DNA from 2 places in the Lentibacillus salinarum genome. Region 1 is predicted to be linked to the other one. Evidence: riboswitches for the same ligand, from Rfam matches in the RefSeq annotation. Region 1 holds a riboswitch; the other holds the start of a gene.

Region 1 (15,510 bases):
GGCGTATTACAGCCGTGTGCCGCTTGTTGTCCTGACTGCTGACAGGCCGCATGAATTGCGTGATGTCGGGGCGCCGCAATCAATCGGACAGCTTAAATTATACGGTGATTATGCTAAATGGTTTCATGAAATGGCGCTTCCTGAAGCTGATGACCATATGCTTGCTTACGCACGAAATAAAGCATCACGGGCTGTTCTTACAGCCAATGGAGGCAACTCGGGCCCTGTTCATTTGAATTTTCCATACCGGGAGCCATTAATCCCCGATTTTTCATTGGAAAACGTGTGGGGCGACCAGAATGATATATCGTTTTATACAGCAGCTGACGGGAAACGTCGTCTCGATCCGGCGCAACTTGATGCACTGAGTGGCAAATTACAGTGTTTATCAAAAGGACTGATCGTTTGCGGTCCACAGACAGATCCGGCCTTTGCACAAGCGGTAACGGCATTTGCAAGGGCTTGGCGATTGCCCGTTCTTGCTGATCCATTATCACAAGTAAGAGCCGGGCAGCACGATAAAGGTGTGATCATCGAAGGCTATGACGCCATTTTACGAAGTGAAACACTAAGGCAGCGGCTCAAGCCTGATTTCATTATCCGCTTTGGCGCCATGCCAGTATCAAAAGCCTATCTGTTCTATGCCAGAGAAAATCACGACATTCCGCAATTTGTCGTGGAAAACACGGCCGGATACCGGGAGCCTGCCGGCAATCGGACAGAATGGATTTATGCTGATGCAGCTTTGTTATGCCAGGATCTGACAAATAGATGCGGTAACGGCGCGTCTGATGCCGACTGGCTGGAAACGTGGCAACAGATGAATCAGACGGCGAAAGATCATTTATTGGCCTCTGATGATCGGGATACGGTTACAGAAGGAGAGGCGGTCCGCCGTTTGCTGGAAGTCGTTCCGGATGAAAGCAGTATCTATGTCGGCAATAGTATGGCTGTTCGGGATCTGGACACCTTTTTCATGACAACCTATAAATCAGTGGACGTGCTGGCAAATCGTGGAGCTAATGGCATCGATGGCATGGTTTCCAGTGGTCTTGGTGCCTCGGCCGCGGGAGAGCCTGTCACCCTTGTCCTTGGTGATTTGTCCTTTTTCCATGATATGAACGGGCTGCTGGCGGCCAAGCACTACGATCTCAATATCACGATTCTTGTGGTCAATAATAACGGTGGTGGCATTTTTTCCTTTTTGCCGCAAGTTAATCATCAAGCGCATTTTGAAGCATTATTTGGGACGCCGCCGGATATTGACTTTCAGCATGCTGTTAATATGTATGGCGGCTCCTATCAGCGGCCCGCTAGTGCTCCGGAATTGAAGCAGGCGCTCCGTGAAAGCTATCAATATGATGGTCTGTCGGTTATAGAGGTGAACACTGATCGGACCGCTAATATGGAATGGCATCGCCGCAAATGGCAGGCTATCGAAACATCACTGTTAAAGGCGTGATGATATGCATGTGACGATTAATGGGACAGCTTATTGGTATGAACTGCAAGGTGATGGAGAGCCAGTCGTTCTGCTGCATGGGTTTACCGGGACGGCTGGCACGTGGACAAATTTAATACAGGATATGGCGGATACGTTTCAGGTACTAACCCTTGATTTACCTGGTCACGGCCGAACAGGACAAGACCCTGCCAAAACGATGGAGACGTTTTGCCGTGATCTGGCTGGATTATTGGATGAACTGGAATGGCAACAGGTGTACCTTATAGGCTATTCCATGGGTGGACGAGCGGCCCTGTCGTTTGCGCTTGTTTATCCAGAACGTGTCGCATCACTCATATTGGAGAGTGCTTCACCCGGGTTGGATGGTAAAACAGAACGTGAAACCCGCCGGCAGCGTGATGAAAACTTGGCACAATGGATTGAGCTGGATGGGATCGAAGCATTTGTAGCCTACTGGGAGAATATCCCGCTGTTTCAATCACAGAAACAATTGCCTAAAGCAGTCCGTGACCAATTACGAGCTGAGCGCTTATCACATTCTGAGAAGGGACTTGCCCAGTCACTGCGGTATATGGGAACGGGGAAACAGCCTTCCTGGTGGGGCCTGTTGGAGCAGCTCCGTCTGCCTGTTTTGCTGCTGACCGGTGAGTGGGATCAAAAATTCATCAATCTTAACCAGGCGATGGAAAGGCTGCTGCCCGAAGCTGAACATATCGTCATTAAAGGTGCGGGACATGCAATTCACGTGGAACAACCGGCGACTTTTGGTAAAATAGTGAATGAATATTTGCAGTCCAGTTAAAATGGCTGTACATATTAACAATTTAAGGAGGCATAACATGACTGTTCAATGGGAAGAAGCGAAACAGTACAACGAAATTATTTATGAAAAGTACGACGGCATTGCTAAAGTGACGATGAACCGCCCGGAAAAGCGTAATGCGTTCACACCGCTTACCGTCAATGAAATGATTGATGCGTTTGCCGATGCCCGCGATGACTCATCAATTGGTGTCATCATTCTGGCCGGAGCCGGTGACAAGGCGTTCTGTTCCGGCGGTGACCAGTCAGTCCGTGGACACGGCGGCTATGTTGGTGAAGATCACGTACCACGACTGAATGTTCTGGATCTGCAGCGTCTTATTCGTACCATTCCAAAGCCTGTTGTCGCCATGGTTTCCGGTTATGCCATTGGTGGCGGGCACGTGCTTCATGTCGTTTGTGACCTGACCATCGCTGCTGACAATGCCATCTTCGGTCAGACCGGCCCGAAAGTGGGAAGTTTTGATGCCGGATATGGAGCCGGGCTGCTCGCACGGATGGTCGGGCATAAACGCGCCCGGGAAATTTGGTATTTGTGCCGTCAGTACAATGCCGAGGAAGCCTATGAAATGGGCTTGGTCAACACGGTGGTACCGCTGGAAAAACTGGAGGAGGAAACATTGCAATGGTGTGACGAAATGCTGGCGAAATCACCAACCGCTCTCCGGTTCTTGAAAGCGTCATTCAATGCTGACACGGACGGTTTGGCTGGGTTGCAGCAAATGGGCGGTGACGCTACATTGCTTTATTACACGACTGACGAGGCAAAAGAAGGCCGTGATGCGTTTAAAGAAAAACGCAAACCTGATTTCAAACAATTTCCACGTTTTCCATAATGTTACAGATGATTACCAAGCCTTTGCTGCTAAGCGGCAAAGGCTTTCGGTTTATCTACAATTTTGCTATGAAAGAAGGTAAGACATATGGCTGAAGTTATTCCCCATTGGCTTTCCAAACAGGCTGAGCTGGCACCTAATCAAACGGCCATCGAACGACCTGATGGCAATACTTGTACTTTCTTGGAACTGAAAAACAAGAGCCAGTCATTTGCCCGGAAATTAAGTGGCCTTGGTGTGCAAAACAATACGAAAGTCGGGATTCTGTCTGCCAATCATATCGATATGGTTGTGGCGATTCATGCGTTATCGTATCTTGGTGCAGTGGCTGTTTTGCTGAACATCCGGTTGACTGAGCAGGAATTAAATGATCAGCTGAATGATGCCGGCGTCAGCCTTGTGTTGGGCCAGCTTCACGACCGGAACCTAAACGCAACTTTCCATAAATTTTCAGACGTTTGGGAGTTGCCGGAACGAACAGGCAAACTGCAATCGGAAATTGATCTGGATGCGGTTTTCACGATCATTTATACATCAGGTACAACCGGTTTTCCGAAAGGTGTCGTTCATACATACGGCAATCATTGGTGGAGTGCAGTTGGATCGATGCTGAATCTTGGCCTGCGAGCCCGGGATAAATGGCTTGCCGTCCTGCCGATATTTCATGTCGGTGGTTTAGCAATCCTGATCCGGAGTGTCATTTATGGTATGCCGGTTTATTTAATGGAACATTATAACAGACAGCTCGTTCACGATGCGATTATGACAAGAGGTGTCACGATTGCTTCCGTTGTCACCGTGATGGTCAACGATCTGCTTACGCTGTTGGGGGACAAACGCTACCCGGATACGTTCCGGTGCATGTTGCTCGGCGGTGGTCCGGCACCGAAATCATTGCTGGAACAAGCGAAGGCCAAACAAGTGCCCGTTTTTCAATCGTATGGTATGACAGAAACGTCATCTCAAATTGTAACACTAAGTCCGGATGATGCATTGGAAAAACTCGGTTCATCCGGAAAGCCGTTGTTTCCCGCCCAGTTGCAGATCAATGCTATCGGGGATGAGGTGGGCGAAATTTTTGTCAAAGGCCCAATGGTCACACAGGGTTATTTTAACCGTGAACAGGCAACCAACAAGTCGATCATTGACGGCTGGCTGGCAACCGGTGATCTCGGCTATACCGATCAGGATGGCTTTTTATATGTCGTTGACCGGCGCAAAGATCTGATCATTTCCGGTGGGGAAAACATTTATCCGACAGAAATTGAAAGTGTGCTGGCTTCGTTTGATGGTATTCATGAAGCAGGTGTCGTTGGTAAACCGGACAAAAAATGGGGCCAGGTTCCTGTCGCGTTTGTTGTTCGCCGACAAGCATCCGTTTCTACGGAAGCGATCTTGGATTTTGCCCGCGAGCGTTTGGCCGGTTATAAAATACCGAAAGCAATTATTTTTTTAGATGAACTGCCGCGTAATGCTTCCAACAAATTGGTTCGGAGCAAATTGGCCGAGCATCTAAATGATAATGATTCTCGGAAGTCATTGACTTATGGCCGAATACGAAATAAACTGTAGGTAAGAAGTAAATGGTTGCGGCATATATCGCTTTACATATGTATGCCAGTTCGTTCTAAAGATAATGCAAGACATAGGGAGAGATTCCGATGCAGACGTTATCGGCACAAGATTTAACGCTCGGTTATGGTGATGACATCATCATTGATGATTTGAATATAACAATTCCCAAGGGTGAAATTACCGTATTCATCGGCAGTAATGGCTGTGGGAAATCGACATTGCTTCGGTCATTGGCCCGCTTATTGAAGCCAAAAGGCGGCGATGTGGTGCTGGACGGGGAAGATATTGCCAAAATGGGTACGAAAGACGTAGCGAAAAAATTGTCTATTTTGCCACAAAGTCCGGCATCGCCTGATGGCTTAAGTGTCATGGAACTCGTTAAACAGGGCAGGCATCCGCACCACGGTTTTTTCAAACAGTGGTCCAAGGAAGATGATCGGGCTGTTCATCAGGCACTCGAGGCAACCAATACGCTGGCATTTAAGGACCGCCCGGTTGATTCGCTTTCCGGCGGGCAGCGGCAGCGGGCTTGGGTTGCTATGACACTGGCACAGGAAACGGACACTATTTTGCTTGATGAACCGACAACCTATCTGGATATGACCCACCAGATTGATGTGCTTGATCTTCTATTTGAGTTAAATGAAAAAGACGGGCGCACGGTTGTCATGGTACTGCACGATTTAAATCTTGCCTGCCGCTATGCACATCATATTGTGGCCATTAAGGACAAAACGATTTTTGCGCAAGGGAGACCGGAAGAAATTGTCACGTGCAACTTGGTTCATGAAGTGTTTCAAATGAAGTGTGATGTGACGTTTGACCCGATGTTTGGGACACCGATGTGTATCCCGCATGGAAGAGGCCGCTGCATATTGGCTGACAAAGCCGGACTTCAACAGCCGGCAGCTAACTGAAACATATAAATCCCATCGTCTGAACAGATTAGGCTGGTGGGATTTTGTTTTATTTGACAACGTGACATAAGGGTACTGTTTTTTTGTCTTTCATTCATAATTACCCCTGTTTTAAGACAAATTAATAACAGGAGGTGCTGACCATGAAGAAGAAGTTTTATATCAACACGGGAAGCCACGAAATTTCCCAAGTCAGATATGATAATAACGATGCGTTTGTGATTTATGCTACGGAAGATGAAGCACGTCAATTGCGGCAACGACTGGATGGTATGCATATTTCGGATAGACAGGCTTTTTGGCGAGCGCATGTCCCGATTAGGCCATACCATAATGATCAACCGAATGATAATTACGATGCCGGCATAACGGCTGCCTTTCAAATGATTTATGAGCTCGGGGATAAAGAAACCAAAAAGCATATTGAAAGCATGGGTGTGTTAACAGACAACCGGATGTGATCAACGACCAGGGAATAAGCGACATGTCTTATTCCTATTTTTTTACCAAAAATTCAGCGCTCACTGAAGACGGAAGGGCTCAGGACGCCCGCAAGTTTTTCAAATGGTTTAATGCAGTCAAAAAAAGAGGAATAGTATATTAATAAGAAGCTTATAAATTATACTGAAGGGAGATTCGTTATGACAGGTAAAAAGCGTATCGTGAATGTAAGCTTTGTAATGGGAATTATATCACTCATATCGTATATCGCTCATCCAGCAACCGAACCGGCCGTATTGGCCGAGCAGGATAAAAGCCATTCAGTGGGAGAAGTAAATGGTTCAGAACACGATTTAGCCGAAAAAGAAAATGTTAAACATGAGCTGTCACATGCCAAAGTCGTCAAGTTAACCGATCAGTTTATGGACATGATCCTACAGGAAACGGATGAGGCTAATAAAGTGATTCATTTTGACACCAAGCAGGCGGTATTAAAGGAATTTGAAAACATAACAACAAAAGATGTGGCATCTGATTATGTTCAATTTTATTTTCACGAAGCGTCCGACGGCTTATATCTGAAACCGACCGAGACACCGCCATGGTTTCACGAAAATCATGACTATGATATGATACGTAAAGATGCTGGGACCGTGGAAGTTGTCCAGAAAAACACAACCGATTTATATGGCACTTATACGGTGTCAATTGAGTTTTCATGGGATAATGATCAGTGGTCTATAACCAATATTAACCATTCTAACAAATCAGCAAAAGATGAAAGCAGTTGAAACTATCATGTACAGATTCACGGACTATTATCGTAATGAGGTAACATTATCGTTTGCGGATCACCCGTTTTCCCAGAGTCCGAAACATGTATGGGTGATTTGCCGGTATAAGCATAAATGGCTGTTAACCAGACATAAGGAACGGGGTCTTGAATTCCCGGGTGGCAAAGTCGAGGAAAATGAAGCAGCCAGGGATGCAGCAATCCGGGAAGTGAAGGAGGAAACCGGGGGAATCGTGGAAACCGTCCAATATATCGGTCAGTATCTTGTTGTCGGCAAAAGTGAAACAATTGTCAAGAACGTCTATTTTGCGGAAATCGGGGAACTGGCTGTACAGGAAACTTACTATGAGACGGAAGGCCCGTGTGAACTGACACGAATCCCCCGCGATGTGAAACATAACAAGGCGTACAGTTTTATTATGAAAGATGATGTGTTGACGCACGCGATGGCGTTTATTGTAAACGAAGCGTTACGGAATCGGCTATGACAGCCGATTCTTTTACCGTGTATGCTTAATCAAAAACATTTCGATACGTTCGACGATTTTGTACATCAATGCGGCAAAAATGGAAATGAGGATCAAGCTGGACATGACGAGTGAGAAGTCAAATACCTGGAAGCCATAAACGATTAAATAGCCCAACCCTTCATTGGACACAAGGAATTCCCCGACGACAACACCTACCCAGGACAGGCCGACATTCACTTTTAATGTTGAAATCATTGTCGGGATGGCAGCCGGAAAAATGGCTTCCTTAAACATTTGCCCCCGTGTGGCCTTGAAGCTTTTTAACACTTTAATATAGTTAGGGTCAACTTCCCTGAACGCGGAATAAACGACCAGAGTCGTAATCACGACTGAGATAATGGCTCCCATGGTAATGATTGATAAATAGCCCGGCCCCATGGCGACAATAATAATTGGTCCAAGAGCAACTTTGGGCATCGCGTTCATGATGACCAGATAAGGATCCATAATGCTGGAAAACCGCTCGGATGACCATAAAATCGCAGCCATCACAATGCCAAGAACCGTACCGATCATAAAGCCAAGAATGGTTTCAAACAGGGTAATCTGGAGATGGGTGAGCATTGATCCATCTGAAAATTTTTCTACCAGGACCATGCACACTTCCGATGGTGAGCTAAAGATTAACGGGTCAATCCAACTCATCCGGCTGGCTAACTCCCAAAAGCCAAAAAAAGAAATGAGGATGATGATCTGCCAGGCTGAAACCAGTCGCTTTTCACGTTTCTGGTTTTCCAAATAATGTTTATACAAATAGTCATCATTGTTATATGTCATGTGAGGATTCCACCACCTTTGTCTGCTGTGATCCGTCTTCATTTTTAGTTAATTCTTCCCAGACTTTGTCAAATAGGACTTGATACTTTGGATGACGCCGTACCAGAAATGGCTTTTCGTGCCGGAGTTCCAGCGGTACTTCAAACGTTTTAGCAATGGCGCCCGGATTGGCAGCCATCACTAGGATCCGATCACTCATGGCAATGGCTTCACCGATATCATGGGTGACTAGAATGGACGTTTTGTTGTACAGACGCAGCAGATCCCAGACCAGGTCTTCCAGCTTTAATTTGGTTTGATAATCGAGGGCGGAAAACGGTTCATCCAACAACAGGATCTCCGGGTTTGTGATTAGTGTGCGGACAAGCGCGACACGCTGCCGCATCCCGCCGGAAAGTGAATCAGGATGATCGTCGGCAATGCCGGATAAACCGACCTGACTGAGCATTTCAGCTGCTCTATCCCGCGTTTGTTTGGACTGATCATGACTGATTTTTGGACCGATCATAATATTATCAATAATGGTCTTCCATGGGAATAAATAGTCCTGCTGCAACATATAGCCAATATTCGGCCGGGCCCGATGAAGTGGCTGGCCGTTTACGTAAATCTCTCCTGCCGTATGGTCGAAAATCCTGGCAATAATGGAAAGGATGGTTGATTTACCACAGCCGCTTGGCCCGAGCAGTGCCACAAATTCGCCTTCTTGAACCGAAAATGAAATGTTGTCGAGTGCCTTTGTATAGGCTTTTTTGGAAAAATAATGGTGTGAAACCTGATCCAAGGTAAGAAATGACATGGGTTATCCTCCTTCGTTACCAATGACTTCCTCAGCAATGGTTGTGTTGACAAGATCTTCATACGGAACATCTTCTGGCAGTTCGCCGGCTTCATCCATAATAGCTTTTAAGTTGTTCCATCCGTCTTTATCAAGCACTGGGTCTGATGCGAAAGATCCCTGGTTCTTGTATCGGTCAATGGAAGATGCCAGTATTTCCTTTTCTGTGTCTTCGAAATATGGCTGAATCACGTCAGCAATCTCTTTTGCACTATGCGCTTCAACCCACCGCTGTGCCTCGTGGATTGCCTTTGTAAACCGTTTGACGGTTTCTTCATCTTCATTCAGAAAGCTTTCTTTCGTCATAAATGTTGTATAGGGGACACTTCCAGATTCTTCACCAAACGAGGCAATAATATGGCCTTCACCCTCTTGTTCGAATGTACTGGCCGTTGGTTCGAACAATTGCACATATTCGGCATCACCGGATGAAAAAGCACCTGGTATGTTGGCGAAATCAATATTTTGTAAAAGGTTTAAATCACCATGCGGATCAATGTCGTGTTGTTTCAGGACATATTCGCCGACCATTTGCGGCATGCCACCTACACGCTGACCAAGAAACTTACTTCCTTTGATATCGTCCCACGTGAAATCAGGCTTTGGCTCTTTAGCAACCAGAAATGTACCATCCGTCTGTGTTAACTGGGCAAAATTGATGGCTTTATCTTTGGAATCTTGTGCATGGACATAAATGGATGTTTCAGATCCGACAAGGGCCACGTCCGCTCCGCCGGACAATAGCGCCGTCATGGTTTTGTCACCGCCCCACGTTGTCTGCAGCTCGATATCAATCCCTTCGTCTTCAAAAAAGCCTTTCTCAATCGCGACGTATTGTGGTGCATAAAACAGGGAGCGTGTCACTTCAGCCAATTGAAGGGTGGTTTTGTCATTGCCGGCACCACAGGCTGTTGTGAATATAAGCAAAAGACAACCCAGCAAAGCAATACCGAAACGCTTCTTCATAGTATTCGTTCCTTTCACATAAGAGTTGTGTTCCGTTATGTCGTCATATTATGCGGGTTTAAAAAATGTGTGAATGCCTATATGGAGGATGGTTACCGGATGCCAGAAGTCGGCGGAAGGAATAAAAAAACCGGTCGCCATACAAGGGACCGGTTGCCAGATCAAAGCTGGCTGTATTTTCTTCATATGTTAAATCCTTTTGGGATGAGGAATCAAAATTGTTGCTGAATTACCCTTTATACACCGGGCCGGCGTTTCGGATCTGTTCACTTGCCTTGGTGAACTTGTTGAAGTTGCTGTGAAATTTCACGGCAAGGGCCTGTGCCTCAGTTTCGTAGGCTTTTTTATCCGCCCACGTATTTTTTGGTATCAGCACGTCATCAGGGACGCCTGGAACGTGCAACGGGATTTCCAGTCCAAAAATATCATCGGTCACTGACTCAATATTGTTCAGTTCACCTTCCAGTGCGGAATGGATCATTGCCCGTGTGTAGGAAAGCTTGATCCGTTCACCTGTGCCGAATGATCCGCCGGTCCAGCCGGTGTTGATGAGAAAGACACTCGAATTAAATTGATCGATTTTGTCACCAAGCATTTCAGCGTACGTGGACGGTGCCAGCGGCAGAAATGGTGAACCAAAACAAGCGGAAAAGGTTGCTTGCGGCTGGGTTACCCCGCGCTCGGTCCCGGCTAGTTTGCTTGTATAGCCGCTCAGAAAATGGTACATGGCTTGTTCTTTCGTCAGTTTGCTGATTGGCGGCAACGTGCCTGATGCATCAGCCGTCAGGAAAATAATTGCATTTGGATGACCGGCAACACTTGGTTTGACAATGTTATCGATATTTTCCAGCGGATAAGCTGCCCGTGTATTTTCCGTTAGCGATGTGTCGTCATAGTCTGGTTCACGTGATGCTTTATCAAGGATCACGTTTTCCAGCACGGACCCGAAACGGATCGCATTGTAAATTTGCGGTTCTTTTTTTTGCGACAGGTTGATACATTTCGCATAGCAGCCACCTTCGATATTAAATATGCCGTTTGGACTCCAGCCATGTTCGTCATCACCGATCAGTCGCCGGTACGGATCAGCGGATAGCGTTGTTTTGCCTGTGCCGGAAAGACCGAAGAATAAGGCGACATCCCCTTCCTGGCCCACGTTTGCCGAACAATGCATGGATAGAATATCTTTTTGAGGCAGAAGGTAGTTCATAACGGAAAAGATAGATTTTTTGATTTCGCCTGCATATTCGGTTCCGCCAATTAAAATAATCCGTTTTTTAAAGGAAATCAGAATAAACGTTTCAGAGTTCGTACCGTCAATTACCGGGTCGGCTTTGAACGTCGGAGCGGATATAACGGTGAACTCGGAACGGTGCGTTCTGAATGCGTCATCCGTCGGCGTGATGAACAGTTGACGGGCAAACAGATTGTGCCATGCATACTCATTAATGACCTCAATCGGCAGCCGGTGGTTTGGATCAGCCCCGGCAAATCCCTTGAAGTGAAATAGTTCCTTTTTATCGTGCAAGTAGGCCGTTACCTTTTCCAGCAGGTTATCAAAAGAAGCTTCATCGATGGAACGATTGATATCGCCCCAGTTAACCAATTCATCACAGACATCATCACGGACGATAAACTTATCGTCTGGTGAACGGCCGGTGTACTCCCCAGTCGTTGCACACACTGCGCCAGTGGCACTCAAGATACCCTCATGACGTGACAGGATTTTTTCGACTAACTGCGGTACAGTTAAATTGGTTTGTATATTATGGTGGGTAAGCAGGTCCTGCGTTAACAATGCATCTTCCTTTGTTTTCATTTTCAATACCTACCTTTTAATGGATTCAATCAAAAATAACCTGATCATGTAAATTTGATATTAGTATAACACATTTAATAAATTAGTCCATACTATTTTTGTATTTAATCATATGAATTTTTTTTGGCAATGTGACGCCGGTCCGATGAAAAAGTTGACATCCCATACGGATTTCGTTACGATTATTTGCGAACGGATACTCTCTTATTCAGAGTTGGTGGAGGGACAGACCCGATGAAGCCCAGCAACCATCACGTCTGTGAAAAGGTGCTAATCTGGTGCAAGGGCTCAACCTTGAACAATAAGAGTGAAAGGCCTCGAACCCTTTCCTCACTGTGCAGGAAAGGTTTTTTGTTTTTTAAGACGTTAATTGATTGCAATAATAGACTGAAAAAGAGTTCCGTACCATATACTTAAGGAGGACATGGCCACATGGCTGTAAAACGGCGTTTATTCACATCTGAATCGGTTACAGAAGGCCACCCGGACAAAATTTGTGACCAGATTTCAGATGCGATATTGGACGAGATTTTAAAAAAAGACCCGAATGCCCGTGTTGCCTGTGAAACAACTGTCACAACAGGCCTGGTGCTGGTGTCGGGTGAAATCACCACAACGACATATGTGGATATCCCAGCGATCGTCCGGCAAACGATTAAAGATATCGGGTATACCCGGGCAAAATACGGGTTTGATGCGGAAACGTGTGCCGTACTCACAGCGATTGACGAGCAGTCCCCTGATATTGCCGGCGGTGTTGATACAGCGCTGGAGGCACGTCAGGGAAAAATGAGTGACGAAGAAATTGCCTCAATTGGGGCAGGAGACCAGGGATTGATGTTTGGTTTTGCCTGTGACGAAACGGCGGAACTGATGCCGCTGCCGATTTCACTAGCTCATAAGTTGGCAAAACGTCTGGCAGATGTGCGAAAGGATAATGTTCTGGATTACCTGCGTCCCGACGGCAAAACACAGGTCACGATTGACTATGATGAACACGGGATACCTGCTGGCGTTGATACGATTATTATCTCCACCCAGCATCATCAGGATATAACGACAGAACAAATTGAACAGGATCTGATCGAGCATGTTATCCGACCTGTCGTGCCGGCAAACTTGCTGAACGAAACGACCAACTATATCATTAACCCGACAGGCCGGTTCGTGATCGGCGGCCCCCAGGGCGATGCAGGCTTAACAGGCAGGAAAATCATCGTTGACACATATGGCGGCTATGCCCGTCACGGCGGCGGGGCGTTCAGCGGAAAAGACTATACGAAGGTTGACCGCTCGGCAGCCTATGCGGCCCGTTACGTTGCCAAAAACATTGTCGCAGCCGGACTGGCCAAAACGTGTGAAGTGCAGCTGGCCTATGCGATTGGTGTGGCCGAACCGGTATCGATTTCCGTTAATACATTTAACACGGGAGATGTGCGTGAAGACGCACTTGTGGACGCTATTAGGAAATCATTTGATCTTCGTCCGGCCGGGATCATCCGGATGCTTGATCTGAAAAAGCCGATCTTTAAAAATACGGCTGCCTATGGGCATTTTGGCCGAACAGATACGCTCTTCCCGTGGGAAAAAACGGATAAGGTGGATGAATTACAGGCACTGGTAAAAACTGAATCGTGACGAATCAAAAAAGATGCGGCTGATTCCGCATCTTTTTTGACATGACCTGAACGATATATGAAGCGGTGATAATCGTAATCAATTGACCAGTTCAATCAAAAGAACCTGTCAGCTTTAGATAGTATTGCCCTTTCTCGATATATGACTGATAAACACGTGCCATTTCCTGATAATCCGCTTCCGTTAAATCCCGGACGACTTTGGCGGGCCTTCCGAGGGCAAGTGTGCGGGGCGGGATTGTTTTGCCGGGTGGGACAAGACTGCCGGCACCGATAAAGGCATGCTCACCAATTTCCGCCCCATCCAGAATGATCGACCCCATGCCGATCAGGGCGTTTTGGCGGATGGTGCATGCATGCAGCGTCACCTGGTGGCCGACTGTCACGTGATCTTCTATCGTTACCGACATATTCGGACTTTGATGGACAAGGGACAGGTCCTGGATATTAACGCCTTTCCCGATCCGCGTTGGCGCTACATCGCCGCGAATGACGGTTTTAAACCAGATGCTTGATTGGTCATCAATGATGACATCGCCAATGACGTCGGCATCATGGGCAATAAAAACCGATGGGTGAATGTCGGGTGTTTTATTTTTGTATGACTGAATCATTTGAATCCCCCTTTAAAATATGATGATATAAGTAGTATAGCAAATTTTTCTCGCTTGTATCGAATGATCGGAGGAATGGTTGTTGGCATACAGCATACCGAAGACCCCTGTTACATTAATGGCAGCTGTCTATCGCAAAATTTTCCCGGCTGTCCATACAGAATTGGCCTTCTGGAAAAAGCGGGCTGACGCGATACCGGATGAAGAATTGCAGCAGCAGGCACTTGCGAGTATCGAATCAAAAAGGTTTCACTGTTTGGGCGGTGCGGTATATGCACTGCTTGCCGGGTACAGGTGGCGAGAAGCAATCCGGTTTATTGTTGCCTACCAGACGATCAGTGACTACCTGGACAACTTGTGTGACCGGAGCACGTCACTTGACCCGGATGATTTTCGCCTGCTGCATGAATCGATGGCTGATGCGCTGAGCCACGACAACCCGATACAACATTATTACGCCTTCCGATTAGAACAGCGCGACGGAGAGTATCTGGCCGACCTTGTCCGCACGTGTCAGCAAACGATGCGGCGGCTGGATTCATACGATCTTATCCGGCAACACTTACAGGAACTTGGGCAGTTGTACAGCGACTTGCAGGTCTACAAACATGTCAAAGCGGAAGAACGGATTCCGAGGCTTGTTAACTGGTATGAGGTGAATGCCAATGACTCATCGTTGTATTGGTACGAGTTTTCGGCGGCTGCCGGGTCGACACTGGGGATTTTTTGTCTCGTTTCATATGCATTAGGTGGGCGGATCACGGGGGAGTTGGCACAGCAAATAAAAGAAAGCTATTTCCCGTTTATGCAGGGGTTGCATATTTTGTTGGATTATTATATCGATCAGCAGGAAGACAGCATTGAGGGTGATTTGAATTTTTGCAGCTATTACGACGATGAGGCCCATTTGAAAAAGCGGCTCATTTATTTTATCAGTCAGACTGACGACCGGGTTCAAAAACTGCCTGATCGCCGCTTTCATGAGATGGTTTACCACGGTTTGGTCGGTCTTTACCTAGGCGATCCCAAAGTGCGTCGGCTTGACGGCGGTCCTGAAATGGCCTGTGATTTACTGCAACTGAGCGGGTATAAGGCGCGTTTTTTCCACTGGAACACGAAGTTTTATCATCGATTCAAAAAAACCCGGGCGTAAACCCGGGTTTCAAGTGTGTTAATGCCGTTTTTGGATAGCCAGAATGAACGGGGGATCGTTTTTCTGATTGATAAAACCATAATATAAAACGTGATACTGGTGCTGATCCAACAGGCGGACATAGCGCATAAGTTCCTCCCTCTCCTTATCGCCGCCTTCATGGCCATGATAGACAACGAGAACAATGATGCCGTTTTGCTTCAGATGTGACACAATGCCTTCGATGGCCAATATGGTTGTTTCGCTCCGGGTTATGACAGATTTGTCGCTGCCCGGAAGGTAGCCAAGATTAAAAATGGCCCCGCCCAGCCGGGTCAGTTTGTCAAC
Region 2 (15,510 bases), on a different contig from region 1:
AGCAGAAAGTGATCAAACTTTTTCACAAAAATTCTCCGGAATGAAATTTCTGTGAGCCTGTTTTGATCAATCTTCCTTCAAAAACAGGCTCTAACATTTTTGCTGAAACAGGCTTTTATAAGCCCATTTTTAGTCAAACTTTATTTTAATGTCGTGATTTAAGAGGCAGGTTCACAGCCGGTTAAGCGCCTGCTCTATATCGGCCCAAATCTCGTCCCATGCCTCGAGGCCTACCGACAGGCGGATGAGCTGGTCGGTAATCCCCATGTTCAGCCGGGATGCTTCGGGAACAACGGAATGGGTCATGGTCGCCGGATGCTGAATCAACGTCTCGGCATCACCGAGGCTGACAGCGATTTTAATAAAATTCAGGTTGTTCAAGAGCTGCTGGGCATCCTGTTTCGTCCCCTTAATTTCAAAGGAAATGAGCCCGCCGCCGCGCTTCATTTGTTTTTGCCGAATGTGGTAATCGGGATGGCTGGCATCATTCGGGTAAAGGACACGCGATACGTTCGGATGCTGTCGCAGTTTTTCGTACACCTTTTCAGCATTATCGCAATGGCGGTCAAGCCGGATTGGTAAGGTTTTGAGCCCTCTGATCAAGAGCCAGGCGTCAAACGGTGACATGATGCCACCCATATCTTTTTGTGTCGTCATTTGCACCTCATCCAAAAAATCCTTTTTACCGGCGGCAAGCCCGGCAATCACATCGCCATGTCCACCGATATATTTAGTGGCACTATGAATGACAACATCGCAGCCGAGTTCCAGCGGCCGCTGCAAATACGGCGAGGCAAACGTATTGTCGACAACGACCGGAATATCATGCTCGTGTGCGACCTCCGCCACCATCTCCAAGTCAATCAGTTTCATCGTCGGATTGATCGGCGTTTCGACGTAAATGCAAGCCGTTTCCGGTCTGATTAATGTGCGCAGCTCCTCCTTTGTTGCCATCATGGAAAAATCATGCGTTATCTGGTATTTATCCTGCATCATGCTCAATAAGCCAAATGTGCAGCCATACAGACCCGTGGAACAGACGATATGGTCATTGGCTTTCGTTAGGGCCACTAGAATGGCCGAAACCGCTGCCATGCCCGAGGCAAAGGCCAGTCCGCGCTCGGCATTTTCCAAAGCTGCCATCTTTTCTTCCAGAACCCTGACAGTGGGATTGCCGAGCCTTGAATACATGTAACCGTCTTCCTCACCGGCAAACCGCCGCTCCCCCTGCTCCGCTGTTTCAAACGTGAATGTTGATGTCTGGAAAAGCGGTGTGGTAAGACTTCCCAGCATGTCATCCGGATTATAGCCATCATGGATAACCGATGTGTCAACCTGCTTATGCTTCTCCGTCATGAATAAACCCCCTTGGAATAAATGTCTATAAAGCTATCTTATGGGATTTCCCTTCATTTTGAAAGCATTTTTAATAAACTATAAGTCTGACAGATTGCTATTTTGCAACATAAATTTTAAAATTAGGATATTTACATAATGCCGTATGACTTGAGGCTGGATGTCGCTTATGTTTGGGGTGGTACCGCACGCGTTAAGGTGGCTTCTTCACAAACTGTAGCCATGCTCGCACGATTTGCTAGCCACTCCTCGCCGTATGTCCAGCGACTCACATGTCCAATCGCAACCATGACAAAAGGGGGTATCCAGCATGAACCAGGAAAGTAAAACAGGCATTTTGTATGCAGTAGGTGCCTATTTATTGTGGGGCTTTTTGCCAATCTATTGGAAGCTGCTTGATGATATTGCGCCTGGTGAAATCCTCGCACACCGTATTCTTTGGTCGTTCATCTTTATGGTTGTCATCGTGCTGTCGGTGCGCAAGTGGCGCCCGTTCATGCAGGAATGCCGGCTTATTTTCAAGGATAAAAAGAAGTTGAGCGGTATAACGCTGGCATCGATCGTGATCAGCTTAAACTGGCTGACCTTTATTTGGGCCGTGAATAACGACCATGTTATCCAGTCCAGTCTTGGCTATTACATCAATCCGCTTGTCAGTATTCTATTAGGAATGATCGTGTTAAACGAAACATTGACAAAGCGGCAACTGCTTTCATTTATTCTGGCAGGCATCGGGGTGATCAATCTCACCATCAGTTATGGTGTTTTTCCATGGGTATCACTGTTGCTGGCTTTCTCGTTCGGCCTTTATGGCTTATTGAAAAAAACGGTCGATATCAGTCCCATGTTCGGCCTGACCATCGAAACAATGATTGTCACACCAGCCGCGCTGATTTACCTGCTAATTGTGCCGGACAGTTCCATTGCAGCAGATGTTATGCTATCCGGTATGGGACTATTATTAATCGGCGCCGGGATTGCCACCGCTGTTCCGCTTCTCTTGTTTGCCAGCGGTGCCAAAAAGATTCCATTATCGATGGTCGGCTTTTTGCAGTATATTGCGCCGACCATCATGCTACTTCTCGGTGTGTTTGCCTATGGTGAAACCTTTTCCGCCGCGCACCTGATATCATTTGGTTTTATCTGGATTGCTTTAGTGATTTATATGGCATCTGCCCACCCGGTACCGGCCCGCCGCAAGCAAAAAAATTAAGAAAACAACTTGACGGACGGTGTGCATTCATTATATAATGTTCATTAAATTAATAAAATTAGCATCTCTTATTAAGAGCGGTGGAGGGATTAGGCCCTGTGAAGCCCGGCAACCATCAAGGCTGATTAACGTGTCTTGAAAGGTGCTACATCCTACAGGTCACGCTAGATCTGGAAAATAAGAGGAGGACCGGTGACAGCAATAGCCCTCTTCTCTTACTGAAGGGGGTTTTTCGTTTCGCCTCTTCGTCAGACGATTAAGACAGCACTTTTTTATAGCGCGTCACATGATTATCATAAACCTTAAGGAGGCAATCATTATGGCAAACTTTAACCTGCAAAGCCAGGAAACACAACTGCTACACGGTGGACAGGAACCCGACCCGGCGACAGGATCGCGTGCGGTTCCCATCTATCAAACAACGTCTTATGTTTTCGAGGATACGGAACATGCGCAAAACTTGTTTGGACTGACAGAGGAAGGCAATATCTACAGCCGTATTATGAACCCGACGCTTGACGCATTTGAGAAGCGGATGGCCCTACTAGAGGATGGTGTAGCGGCTGTTGCCACATCATCCGGTATGGCTGCGATTTCGCTCACGATTTTAAATCTGGCCGGCAGCGGTGACGAAATTATTGCTGACAGCAACTTGTATGGCGGCACGTACAATCTATTTGCCAACACATTGCCGCGGTATGGGATCGATGTCAAGCTTGTCGATGGGACAGACCTTGAAGCAATCGAAAACGCCATTACCGATAAAACGAAAGCGATATTTGGTGAAGTTATTACCAATCCAAGCCTGAACGTACTGGATTTGGAAGCCCTTGCTGGGATTGCACACCATCATGACATCCCACTCATCATCGACAATACATTTGCCACGCCATATGGGACGAAGCCGCTCGCTTGGGGTGCGGATATTGTTGTTCATTCGGCAACCAAATGGATCGGCGGCCATGGTACAGCGATTGCAGGTGTCGTCGTTGACGGTGGACGCTTCAATTGGGGCAATGGCAAATTCCCGGAATTCACCGAACCGGATAACAGCTATAACGGCCTGCGCTATGTCGACGTTGGCCCGGCAGCCTTCGCGACGAAACTGCGTGTCCAGCTGCTGCGCGACATTGGTGCCTGCCTGAGCCCGCAAAATGCGTTTCTCCTGCTGCAGGGTCTGGAGACATTGCATCTGAGAGTCGAGCGCCACAACCAAAATGCCGCTGTCGTTGCTGATTATTTGACCAATCATCCGGCCGTGGAGTGGGTGAATTATCCGGGGTTGCCGGCGCATCCATCGCACCAGCTGGCGAACAAATACTTACAAAAAGGCTATGGCTCAATCATCACATTTGGCATCAAAGGCGGACGGGAAGCCGGCCGGCAATTGATCGACAATATTACCCTCTGGTCACATGTTGCCAATGTGGGCGATGCGAAGTCGCTGATCATCCATCCGGCATCCACAACCCACCAGCAATTGGGAGCGGAGGATTTGGAAAAAAGCGGTGTGACGGAAGAATTGGTCCGCCTCTCAGTCGGTCTCGAAGCAACGAACGATACGCTGGCTGATCTGGATCAGGCGATTGCCACAGCAACCGGTGCAGCGCCGATCATCCAGCTGAGCGAAGAAGACGCGATCCAATGGCTGCTGGCATCGCCGTTTGACCGGAGCAACGGTGGAATCCGGCAAAAAGCACTCGCAGTCCTAGGACATAATGCAGGGGATACGGCATTTGATAAGCACATCAGACAACTGGCGCAGCTCGGTTTCCAAATTGCCCCAATCGGCGGAGAGGACAAAACGGCATTTGACCAGTTAAGCGATGTGCCGTTCCAGATAGATGCTGTTCTGACCAATCAGCCGACACTTCCACCGGAAACGGTTGAGCAAGCGATCAACCAGGAGGCAGCCATTCTTTGGGTCGAACAGCCGACCAGTAACGATCAGACACTGGAAAAAGCCCAGACAGCCGGTCTCACGGTCATTTCCGGCAAAAAGGCCTATGAAGAAGCCGTCCGCATCCGGCAAAACGGCACCCGGAAAGAGGCGATCCACAGCTAAACTGCCGGTCCGGATAGAAAAATATCGTTGCCGGTCGTGGCCCTTTTATAAAATTCGTCTTCACCCGAGGACGAATTTTTTATGTTTGCACGGTTTTTTTATGGGGGATGAGTCAAGCATGAACATGATATAATAAAACTATACGACAATAACTGATTACATATTGACGATAAACATGTTACATCAGATGAAAATTGACTACAGGTGTGAAGACCATGAAGAAAAACGACGTACTCACTATATTAGGTGTCCTGTTCATCGGCATCGCTCCTTTTCTCATTTTTTCTCAGCCGGAAAGCCCGGCTAAAGAAACGGTCAATCAGGCTGCCCAGCAAAACGAGGACAAAGACACAGAAGACGCGGCTGATGAACCGGAAGATGAGGAAGAAACGAATGAGGATACGACATCCGGTATTGAATCAGAGGAGCCTGTCACGCAACTGCAGGTGTTTCTGAATCAAGCTGTCCACCGTACCATTGATTTTTTCACAAACAAGGAAGCATCGATTACAGCCATTGGCGACTCGCTGACCCAGGGCGTCGGGGATGACGTTGTGGAGGATGGTTATGTAGGGATCCTGGATAATCAAATCAACAAAAACACACAAGTCGTCTCATTTGAAAATTACGGCAAACGCGGCAACCGCTCCGACCAGCTGCTGGAACGCCTTGATCAGCCTGAAATTGCCCAGTCGATTGATCATGCCGATATGGTATTGATTACGATTGGCGCTAATGATATTATGCAGGTTGTCAAAGAAAACGTCACCAACTTACGGCTGGAAAATTTCACACCGGCCAAACGTGCGTACAAAGATCGGCTGCAGCAGATTTTTGATAAACTGACCAATATGAACCCAGATACCGAGATTTATTTAGTTGGTGTTTACAACCCTTTTTTGAACTACTTCGCGGATATTGAAGAACTTGACATGATTGTGGATGACTGGAATCAAACGAGCCGGGATGTCGCTGATCAGTACGAAAACGTAACGTTCATCCCAATCGCTGACCTGTTCGAATCCGGCGACTATGAATTATTCGCGGACGATCATTTTCACCCCAGCCATCGGGGCTATCAGCTGTTGGCCAAACGGGTATTGGATTATTTGACAGATTCTTAAAGGAGGAGCCGTGCTGTGGCACATCATCAAAAGCAACCCAATAAGTGGCAGCGGCTGTTCTTCTGGCTGCTCGGAGCCAATGTGTTTGTGGTAATCGCCATCATAGCACTGATTTTCTGGCCTGTTTCGGAAACAACGCCACCTGACCCGGCCGAGAACCACACCCAGCCGAGCTCGGAATTTACGGTCCGCACCACCAAACAGAATTTAAACGAGCTTATCAACGCCTATCTTGATAAACTGTTGGAGGGGAGTGGCCATCAGTACAGTGTATCCTTGGATGATGATGTGGAGCTTGTCGGTGAGCTGCCCGTCTTTTCCTCAACGGTTCCGTTATCTGTTCATCTTGAGCCGATTGTACAAGAAAATGGTGACATCATCCTTAAGCAACAGTCGATTTCCATCGGGCAGCTGGCTTTGCCGAACAAAAAAATCATGGACTATTTGCAGCAATATTTGCCGATGCCGGCATGGGTGACAATCAATCCGGCCGATGCGGAAATCTATGTGGCGGTGACCGATATGGACATTAAAAGTAACTTCCAAGTCAGCGTGAAACAAATTGACCTGGAAGCAAACAACCTCACCTTCAATATTGACGTGCCATACCGGACGTTAGGGATCGAGACGGAAGACTGAACAAGGACCCGGGCAGAGCGCTCGGTCCCTTGTTTCACCGACCGTCCGTTGTTAATCCTCATACACGTCCAGCATTTGCCGGATCTGCCGTTTGATCCGCTCCGCCAGATGGTTGGGTGACAGCACTTTCGCCCGGTTACCCCACGTCAGGATCCAATTGACCAGCCCTTCCGACAGCTTGGCTTTCGTCGACAGAACAAAATGATCTTCATCCAGCCCCCGTATATCCGCATCCTGTCCGAACCGGTCCAGCACGACATTGACTAAACTGTTGTGGAAGCGGATTTTAATACGCATCTCTTCACCGGCAAACATGTGAAAACTCTGGTTCACATATTCCTGCAAATTGAAGTCCCGCTTTTTGAACGACTCGTCGCTGACACTGATGTTACGGATGCGATCAAGTCGGTAATGGCGCAGTTCATTCGTATCCTGGAAAATCCCGATCAAATAGTAATAATCGTTTTGCCAGATCAAGGCGTACGGCTCAACATGATAAAAGGTTCCCTCCCGGTGATAGACAAATTGCTTCTGGACATTGAATTTGCCGTATTGATAGGTCAGTACTTTGCCATCCGAAATCGCTCGGTGGACACGGTCGATATTCAGCTTAACCAACTCGTAATCGATGTTGGCGGATTGGCTGAACAAAATCGGCTCCGGCAATGTTTTGCCAATATGGCTGCTTGTCAGCTGCTTGATCTTCTGAATCAATTTTTCCTTTTCGTTTGTCGTAATGAAACGCGCCGACAAAATAGCGTCAATGATCAGCCGTAGCTGATACGTTTCAAACAGCCGCGTCTGATGGCTGTATTTGATTTTACCGTATTTCCCTTGGTTGCGCACAATTTCAAAATCCCTGTCATCAAGGGTTTCCAGATCGCGCTTGACCGTCCGCTTGTCAAATGTGGCATCACCGGTTACGGCGCGGAGTTTTTCAATCAGCTCATCGATCCCCAAATCATGATGCTCGTCCGTATCGTTGAATAAAATGTCTCTTAAATGCAACAAGCGGTGATGGCTTCCCCGTTCCATTGATGGTTTCCCCCTCTTATATCAAAAGTCTTCTAGAGGTTGTTCAAAAAGTCCGGTAAAAATGACACGTCGAATTTCTTCGTTGGCTTGTTTCTCCGCTGCTCATGTATCTGAAGGCATACATTCCGCTGCTCGAAACGGCGCCGCCTCGAACTTCTTGGTCCTTTTTATCCTCCTATTTGAACACACACTTCTACTGTTAATGTAAGATTCTTTTTGGCGGCTGGCAACCTTTTTGACACTTTGGTGTTTCGCGGCAGCCTGATATGTCAATTGTCCGATGGCGCGGTGCCGGAAACCGTTTACGTTGACGAATCGCCTTAAATCACTTAAGCTAACGATGATGATAAATATTGGAGGACGTTAAGGCATGATAACGGTTAATAATGTAAGTTTGCGATATGGGGATAAAAAACTGTTTGAGGATGTGAATCTGAAATTCACGCCCGGCAACTGCTATGGCGTCATTGGCGCAAATGGGGCCGGCAAGTCCACGTTCCTGCGGGTTCTTTCCGGTGAAGCGGAACCGCAATCAGGAAGCATAACGACAGGACCTGATGAGCGAATCGCTGTCTTGAAACAGGATCACTTCGCTTATGAAGACTACGATGTCATCGAAACAGTCCTGATGGGACATGAACGCCTATATGCGGTCAAGCAGGAGAAAGATGCCATTTACATGAAGCCTGACTTTTCCGAGGAGGATGGCATTCGCGCGGCTGAACTGGAAGGGGAATTTGCTGAAATGAACGGCTGGGAAGCGGAATCCGACGCAGCCGTTCTATTGAAAGGACTGGGCGTTGATGAGTCCCTTCATTCAGCAAACATGGCGGGATTGCCCGAAAACCAGAAAGTCAAGGTATTACTCGCACAAGCACTCTTTGGAAATCCGGATATCTTACTTCTGGACGAACCGACAAACGGTTTGGACATTCACGCCATTCAGTGGCTGGAAGAATTCCTGATCAACTTTGAAAATACCGTGATTGTTGTATCGCATGACCGCCACTTCCTTAATAAGGTATGCACACACATTGCCGATGTTGACTACGGCAAAATTGAAATCTACGTCGGCAATTATGATTTCTGGTACGAATCCAGCCAGCTGGCCAAAAAAATGGCACAAGAAGAAAATAAAAAGAAAGAAGAAAAAATCAAAGATCTGAAGGCATTTATCGAGCGGTTCAGCGCGAATGCGTCGAAATCACGGCAAGCCACATCACGGAAAAAACTGCTCGACAGTATCACACTGGATGACATCAAGCCGTCATCACGGAAATATCCGTATATTAACTTTACACCTGACCGGGAAATTGGCAATGACTTGCTCTTAGTTGAAGGCTTGACGAAAACGATTAATGGCAAAAAAGTGCTTGATAATGTCAGTTTCACCGTCAACAAGGATGATAAAGTGGCGTTTGTCGGCAAAGATGATCTGGCTAAAACGACATTGTTTGAGATACTGATGGGTAATATAGAACCGGATGCTGGCACGTATAAATGGGGCGTGACAACGTCGCAATCGTATTTCCCTCGGGATAATGCCGCGTATTTTGACGACAATGATTTGCCGCTTGTCGACTGGCTCCGGCAATATTCGCCTGAAGATGAAACGGAGACATTCCTGCGCGGATTCCTGGGCCGTATGCTGTTCTCGGGGGATCAGGCGCTGAAGAAGGCAAGTGTCCTGTCCGGTGGTGAGCGTGTCCGCTGCATGCTGTCGAAAATGATGCTGTCGGGTGCCAATGTGCTTGTTCTCGATGAGCCGACCAACCATCTTGATTTGGAGTCGATCACCTCGCTGAACAATGGGCTGAAGCGATTTAAAGGCTCGATCTTATTTACATCACACGACCATGAATTTATCCAGACGATCGCCAACCGGCTGATTGAAATCACGCCACAAGGTATTGTTGATAAAGAAATGAGCTATGATGACTATATTGCGGATAAAGAACTGCAGAAACAAGTTGAGGCGATGTATGCTGGCTAAGGAAACGCGGCCTGCCGCGTTTTCAGCGGCTCATATTAATTTACGCTAAACGGGAAGAAATCGGCTAGAATGCTGATTTCTTTTTTTCGGCCCGGTGACTGGCGTTAACCCACGTAGCTTGCATAGAAGGTGCGGTTGGTGTAGCAGGCTAGCAGGCGCGCGGTCTAGCTGGATAGTCGTGCGACTCGATTGCTGTAGCGCGCAGTTTGCCTGATTTAGGTTGTGGCTGCGCGTATGGTCGTTTGCGCGATTCTATGCAATTGTTACGCGAGCTGCGTTTTGTACTGCACACAAACTTCAGCACGTGCACCGCAACTTCTGCCCGAGTACCGCACTTCTGCCATTTACTGGTACACTTTCTGGCTATGGAATAAAGAGAGGAGAATATGGCCAGCTCGCATCAAAAAACATTTTATCGTCTGGTATGTCATTAGGACTGAAAAATTTCCAACTTACTTGCTTCACGTATTCTGAATAAATTTTTTGAAACACTTGTGGGTGTTCGGCATCTAACGCTTTTATCTCGGATAATAATTCATCCGGTTTTTTCAATAAATCCATCACTCCACACAGGTGGATCCGCTTGCCGCACGCCTGCCGACATACAAGAACGCTCCCTGACCACAATCAGGGAACGTTTTTTATCCTATTCCTGAAGTTTTCCCAGCATATCGGCAGTCACCCGGTCAATATCATATGCAGCTTTAAAACCCCATTCTTCTGCTGCAGCGGTGGAATCCAGATGATCCGGCCAGCTTTCGGCGATTTGCTGACGGACCGAGTCCACCTCATACGCCAGCTTAAATGCCGGGATGTGCTTGCGGATCGCCTCGGCAAAATCTTCTGGTGCAGCTGAGATGGCCGATATGTTGTACGCATTCCGGTGCACCAGCTTGTCGGGATCTGCCTCCATCAACTGAATGATCGCGTTCAGCGCGTCCGGCATATACATCATATCCATATACGTCCCTGCAGCAATGTACGAGGTGTATTGCTTGTTTTTCACCGCTTCATAATAAATTTCCACCGCGTAATCGGTCGTTCCCCCGCCCGGCGGTGTGACGTAGGAAATCAAGCCGGGATAGCGCACACCACGCGTGTCCACCCCGTATCGATAATAGTAATAATCACACAGCAATTCACCGGCCACTTTATTGACCCCATACATCGTCGTCGGGCGCATGATGGTTTCCTGTGGTGTTTTCTGTTTTGGCGTTGTCGGTCCAAATGCCCCGATCGAACTCGGTGTGAAAAATTGCAAATCCAGTTCCCTAGCCACTTCCAGCGCATTCATGAGGCCACCCATGTTCAGGTCCCATGCCAGGCGTGGTGCTGCTTCTGCCTTCGCTGACAATAATGCCGCTAAATGCATGATCGTGTCGACGTTATGTTTTTTGGCCGCCTCATAAATGGCTTTTTCGTCAGTCACATCCACCATTTCAAACGGGCCGTCTTCCGCATCTTTTTGCCACAAATCAGATCCTACCACATTGGATGCGCCGTATTGTTTCCGTAATGTACTGACAAGCTCTGAGCCAATTTGGCCCATCGCCCCTGTCACCAAAATTTTTTTCATGTTCGTTTCCTCCAGCTGATTCGTCTAATAATGATGTCGGTTCTTGACGTTGTCAAATAGGCTGGCTCACCCATTCAACATATGGATAGCTGGTATTCACCGCAACTCAACAGCAGGCGCCCGGCATGGCCATGAGTCCATCCCCGGGCGCCAGTCTGCTTGAATGCCAGTGGCCGCAGCTTAGATAAGCCCCAATTCCTTCCCGATTTTTTCATAGGCGGCAAGTGCTTCATTCAGCATGTCTTTCGTATGGGCTGCTGTCGGCATGTTGCGCACACGCCCTGTTCCCTGCGGTACGGTCGGGAAGACAATCGATTTCGCGTAAACGCCTTCTTCGTTCAGGCGCTTACTGAATGCTTGCGTGTCTTTTTCATCACCGATGATACATGGTGTAATCGGTGTTTCACTGTTCCCGATATCAAACCCGAGCTTTTTCAGCCCGTCTTTCAAGTAATCACTGTTTTCCCACAGTTTCTCGTTTAGTTCTGTCGATTCCATGAGCAGCTCCACTGCTTTTGTACTAGCCGCAGCATCTGCCGGCGAAACGGCTGTTGAGAATAAAAACGGACGAGAGCGGACTTTCAGCCAGTCGATCAGATCTGGTTTACCGGCAACATAGCCGCCGATGACACCGATAGCTTTAGACAATGTGCCCATCTGAAAATCTATCTTTTTTTCCAGGCCAAAGTGTTTGACGGTGCCGGCGCCTTTGCCAAGTACGCCCGAGCCATGCGCATCATCAACATATGTGATCAAATCAAATTCTTCGGCAATCGCGACAATTTCCGGCAGTTTGGCAATATCGCCATCCATGGAAAAGACGCCGTCGGTAATGACCATGACTTTATTATATTGCCCGGATTCAACAGCTTCTTTTGCTTTCGCTCGCAAGTCGTCCATATCCGAGTGAGTGTAGCGGATAATTTTTGCCCGGGACAGCCGGCAGCCGTCAATGATCGAGGCATGGTTCAGCTCATCGGAAAGAATCGCATCGTTCTTGTCCATCACCGCGGAAATGGCAGCCATATTACAATTAAAGCCGGACTGGTAGGATATAACCGCTTCCGTTCCTTTGAATGCCGCCAGTTTTTTCTCCAGCTCAAGATGCAAATCCAATGTGCCGTTAATCGTCCGGACAGCCCCTGCCCCAGCCCCGTGTGAATCAACTGCTTCTTTGGCGACTTTTTTCAGCCGCCCGTCAGTGGCCAAACCTAGGTAATTATTCGATGACAGGTTAATCAGCTTTTTCCCGTCGATATGAATCACCGGTCCGTTCGCCCCCTGTACCGGATCAATGTCATTATACAGTCCACGTTCCTTTAAATCGGTAATGTTCGCCTGCAAAAATGATTGTAATGCTTGACTCGTCATATGTGCTTCCTCCTTATATGTAGGCGCTTTTATGTCATCCTGTTCAAAACCATAACATGTTCCACTAAAAAGTTTAACACATAAGGCTATATTTTGGTATTTCCATTCAATGGGTATCCGCTTTCGTCATTTGTAAGATTTACCTGTCACATTATGACAAAACCTATAGTATATCAATCAATTTTAGATTATAATAAAAATAGACGACATAGAGAGGAAAGCATAACATGAAGCAGCTTCTAGTGACATTATTCTTTGGTTTGATTGTCAGTTTCGGGATTGTCGGTTATACGCAAACGATTAGTGATGCAAACGATGTCGTTGAGCAGCAGGAGGATGACAGCCTCAGCGATGATGTTATTATTCTGAAATAAGGCAGACAAAAGGGGAGCATTCGATTAACGAATGCCCCCCCCTTGTTATTCTGGGTTATATTACTCAACGATGGTGACATCAACTGTGCGGACGCCCCAGCTGCTTGCTTCATCTCTTGATGAGACGTGAACATCAATTTTGTCGCCGTTAATGGCACCACCGACATCAGCCGCTGTGGCATAGCCATACCCTTCAACATAAACCTCTGATCCCAGTGGAATCACATTCGGATCGACAGCGATGACTTTGGCATCCGGATTGGCATTCAAGTCAACGCCGGTGGATGTAACACCTGAACAGCCATCACAGTCAGCTGTGTATGCTGTCGCTGTTACGGACACGGTTTCGCCGTCCGGGTTATCTTGGGAAGATGCCTCCCCGTTTGCTTCACCATTGCCGGCAGCCGTCTGCTCTGCTTCGGTTGCCTGTTCCGAATCACTTGTTTGTTCCGACTCGCTTGCTTGATCGGCTGAGCTTTCCGGTGCGGATGCTTCTGTTGTTTCATCCTGATCAACATTCACACCTTTCAGTTCAAGTTCCTGTCCAATCGCAATGATGTCTGATTTGAGATTGTTCCAGTCTTTCAGATCATCAACCGACACCTCAAATTCATCACTGATTCCAGTTAATGTATCACCTTTCTGAACCGTATATATATCATTGATGAAAAGGGTCTGTTTTGGCTGAATAGTAGTTGTTTTAAGTTCATTTATGTCAACGAGCTCATCTACGGTTGTATTATATTCCTTGGCGATTCCCCAAAGGTTATCTCCTTTTTCGACTTCGTATTCTGCAGCAGAGGCAGTTGTTAACGTAGCGCCGGCAAGCACGACACCAGTAGCAATAGAAGCTACTATTTTCTTCATCGATAGTCCCTCCTTCGATTTCTGCATTGCCCATACTAACACAGGTACACAGGGTGTGCAGTTACAGGTCAATTAAGAGTCTGTTACAAGGATTACCAGACTACCGAGAAATTATTACAATTTTAATAGATTTATTTCGAAAGTCCTAGATTGTTTCATTTCGATATCAAAAATACGCTTCATAGCCGTCACATAAAACAAAAAAAGATGAGATCGCTTGTCTTAAGAGACCTCATCTATGATTCTACCACGCTCGACCATACCAGACGCGGCATATCTATTTGGTTGTTTTTGGATCAAGGGCGTCTTTCAATCCTTCACCGACGAAGTTAATCGATAGAATCGTCAATGTGATGCAAACGGCAGGCGGGACCCATATCCACGGTTTATCCTGCAAGACGTCCGTTTGTCTGGCTTCCATCAGCATATTCCCCCAGCTCGGCGTATCCGGTGGCACCCCGACGCCGATAAAACTGAGCCCGGCCTCGGCTACAATATAAGCTGCCAGCAATAGGGTCGCCTGGACAATGACGGTGGTCATCACGTTCGGAAATAAATGCTTCGTAATCACTTTCGAGGGCCGGCACCCGATTGATGATGCAGCCAAAACATATTCATTTTCTTTTTCGGCCAAGATTTTGCTCCGGACAATTCTGGCGACACCACCCCAGCCGAGTAAACTAAAAACAATGATCAAACTCCACATCCCAGCCACCCGGTCAAACCCGATCAGGATAGCGTTCAGAACGATAACGAATACGTAAAACGGTAGGGTCAACACAAAGTCCGTAAACCGCATTAAGAGATTATCGATCCACCCACCGAAGTAGCCTGCAACCGAACCGATAATCGATCCGATCAACGTGACCGCGAACATGGATATCAGCCCGATCGTCAAAGAAACCCTTCCGCCATAAAGGGTTCTGACCAGCACGTCGCGTCCATTCCGATCAGTTCCAAGCCAATACTCGCCGGATGGCTCTTTATCGACTTCTGTCATATTTATCCGGGTGACGTCCGTATCCGTTATATATGGGGCTAGAAATGATATCAAAATAATAAAAATAAGGAAAGCAAGGCTGACCATGGCCAATTTCCGTTTAACAAATTTTTTACGTGCAATCGTCCATGTCGAGTCAAATTGTTTTTTCGCTGCGTTTGCAGATGATGTGTTCGCTGCCGGTTCCATTTACAGCTCCCCCCCTTAATAACGTATTCTCGGATCGACTACACCATATAACAGATCGGCCAGTAAATTACCCATTAATGTCAAAAATGAAAATACCAATGTCAGCGTCATGACGACCGGGTAATCCCGTGTTGTAACGGAATCGATAAACAGCATACCAATGCCAGGATAGGTAAAAATCGTTTCCGTAATAATCGCCCCGCCGATCAATGTGGCCAGGTCGAATCCAAAAAACGTTACAAGTGGGATGATCGAATTCCGCAAAATGTGCTTGTTGTAAATGACCGATTCTTTTGTTCCTCTTGCTCTGGCACTACGCACGTAGTCCTCTTGACTGTTCTGGACAATATCATTCCGTAAAAATTGCGTGTAAGAAGCCGTTGAAAATAATCCGAGTGTTATCGCCGGTAAAACCACATGGTAAATACGATCCGTCCAAAATGCCACACTGTCCTGTTCCAGTCCTGGCGTCACCGATCCACCTGACGGGAACCAGCCGAGCTGAAAAGCAAAGAAGTAAATTGCCACAATGGCAACAATATACTGTGGAATAGCGATTCCTGTATAGTTAAACGACGCAATTAAATTATCGCCGATCGTGTACGGTCTTTTTCCGGAATACATTCCCATCGAAAAGGCTAAAATATATGTAATGATTAAAGCCGAGATGGCTAAAAAAATCGTATTTGGCAGGCGTTCGGCAATGAC

What was found. A riboswitch is a leader RNA that binds a small molecule or an ion and turns the genes downstream of it on or off. The one in region 1 is predicted to bind S-adenosylmethionine.
Region 2: linked by a shared signal. The riboswitch ahead of ACFQ4A_RS17775 (PLP-dependent aspartate aminotransferase family protein) and the one ahead of metK (methionine adenosyltransferase) in region 1 are both predicted to bind S-adenosylmethionine.

What each region holds. Positions count from the first base shown of each region.
Region 1 is NZ_JBHTNH010000014.1:4,848-20,357, reverse strand. Features, by position in the region: gene menD (2-succinyl-5-enolpyruvyl-6-hydroxy-3-cyclohexene-1-carboxylic-acid synthase) at 1-1,462, shown strand, start outside; gene menH (2-succinyl-6-hydroxy-2,4-cyclohexadiene-1-carboxylate synthase) at 1,467-2,267, shown strand; gene menB (1,4-dihydroxy-2-naphthoyl-CoA synthase) at 2,305-3,123, shown strand; gene ACFQ4A_RS07070 (o-succinylbenzoate--CoA ligase) at 3,211-4,695, shown strand; gene ACFQ4A_RS07065 (ABC transporter ATP-binding protein) at 4,785-5,615, shown strand; gene ACFQ4A_RS07060 (hydrolase) at 5,759-6,076, shown strand; gene ACFQ4A_RS07055 (hypothetical protein) at 6,257-6,847, shown strand; gene ytkD (RNA deprotection pyrophosphohydrolase) at 6,855-7,337, shown strand; gene ACFQ4A_RS07045 (ABC transporter permease) at 7,350-8,156, opposite strand; gene ACFQ4A_RS07040 (ABC transporter ATP-binding protein) at 8,146-8,955, opposite strand; gene ACFQ4A_RS07035 (ABC transporter substrate-binding protein) at 8,959-9,960, opposite strand; gene pckA (phosphoenolpyruvate carboxykinase (ATP)) at 10,190-11,779, opposite strand; SAM riboswitch class I at 11,981-12,087, shown strand; gene metK (methionine adenosyltransferase) at 12,212-13,417, shown strand; gene ACFQ4A_RS07020 (gamma carbonic anhydrase) at 13,509-14,030, opposite strand; gene ACFQ4A_RS07015 (tetraprenyl-beta-curcumene synthase family protein) at 14,113-15,183, shown strand; gene ACFQ4A_RS07010 (tRNA (mnm(5)s(2)U34)-methyltransferase) at 15,202-15,510, opposite strand, start outside.
Region 2 is NZ_JBHTNH010000058.1:37,697-53,206, reverse strand. Features, by position in the region: gene megL (methionine gamma-lyase) at 172-1,356, opposite strand; gene rarD (EamA family transporter RarD) at 1,667-2,569, shown strand; SAM riboswitch class I at 2,635-2,753, shown strand; gene ACFQ4A_RS17775 (PLP-dependent aspartate aminotransferase family protein) at 2,889-4,634, shown strand; gene ACFQ4A_RS17770 (SGNH/GDSL hydrolase family protein) at 4,850-5,758, shown strand; gene ACFQ4A_RS17765 (YpmS family protein) at 5,774-6,397, shown strand; gene ACFQ4A_RS17760 (helix-turn-helix transcriptional regulator) at 6,449-7,432, opposite strand; gene ACFQ4A_RS17755 (ABC-F family ATP-binding cassette domain-containing protein) at 7,803-9,425, shown strand; gene ACFQ4A_RS17750 (hypothetical protein) at 9,789-9,977, opposite strand; gene ACFQ4A_RS17745 (L-threonine 3-dehydrogenase) at 10,072-11,001, opposite strand; gene ACFQ4A_RS17740 (glycine C-acetyltransferase) at 11,182-12,372, opposite strand; gene ACFQ4A_RS17735 (hypothetical protein) at 12,600-12,746, shown strand; gene ACFQ4A_RS17730 (LysM peptidoglycan-binding and 3D domain-containing protein) at 12,807-13,613, opposite strand; gene opp4C (oligopeptide ABC transporter permease) at 13,891-14,802, opposite strand; gene opp4B (oligopeptide ABC transporter permease) at 14,818-15,510, opposite strand, start outside.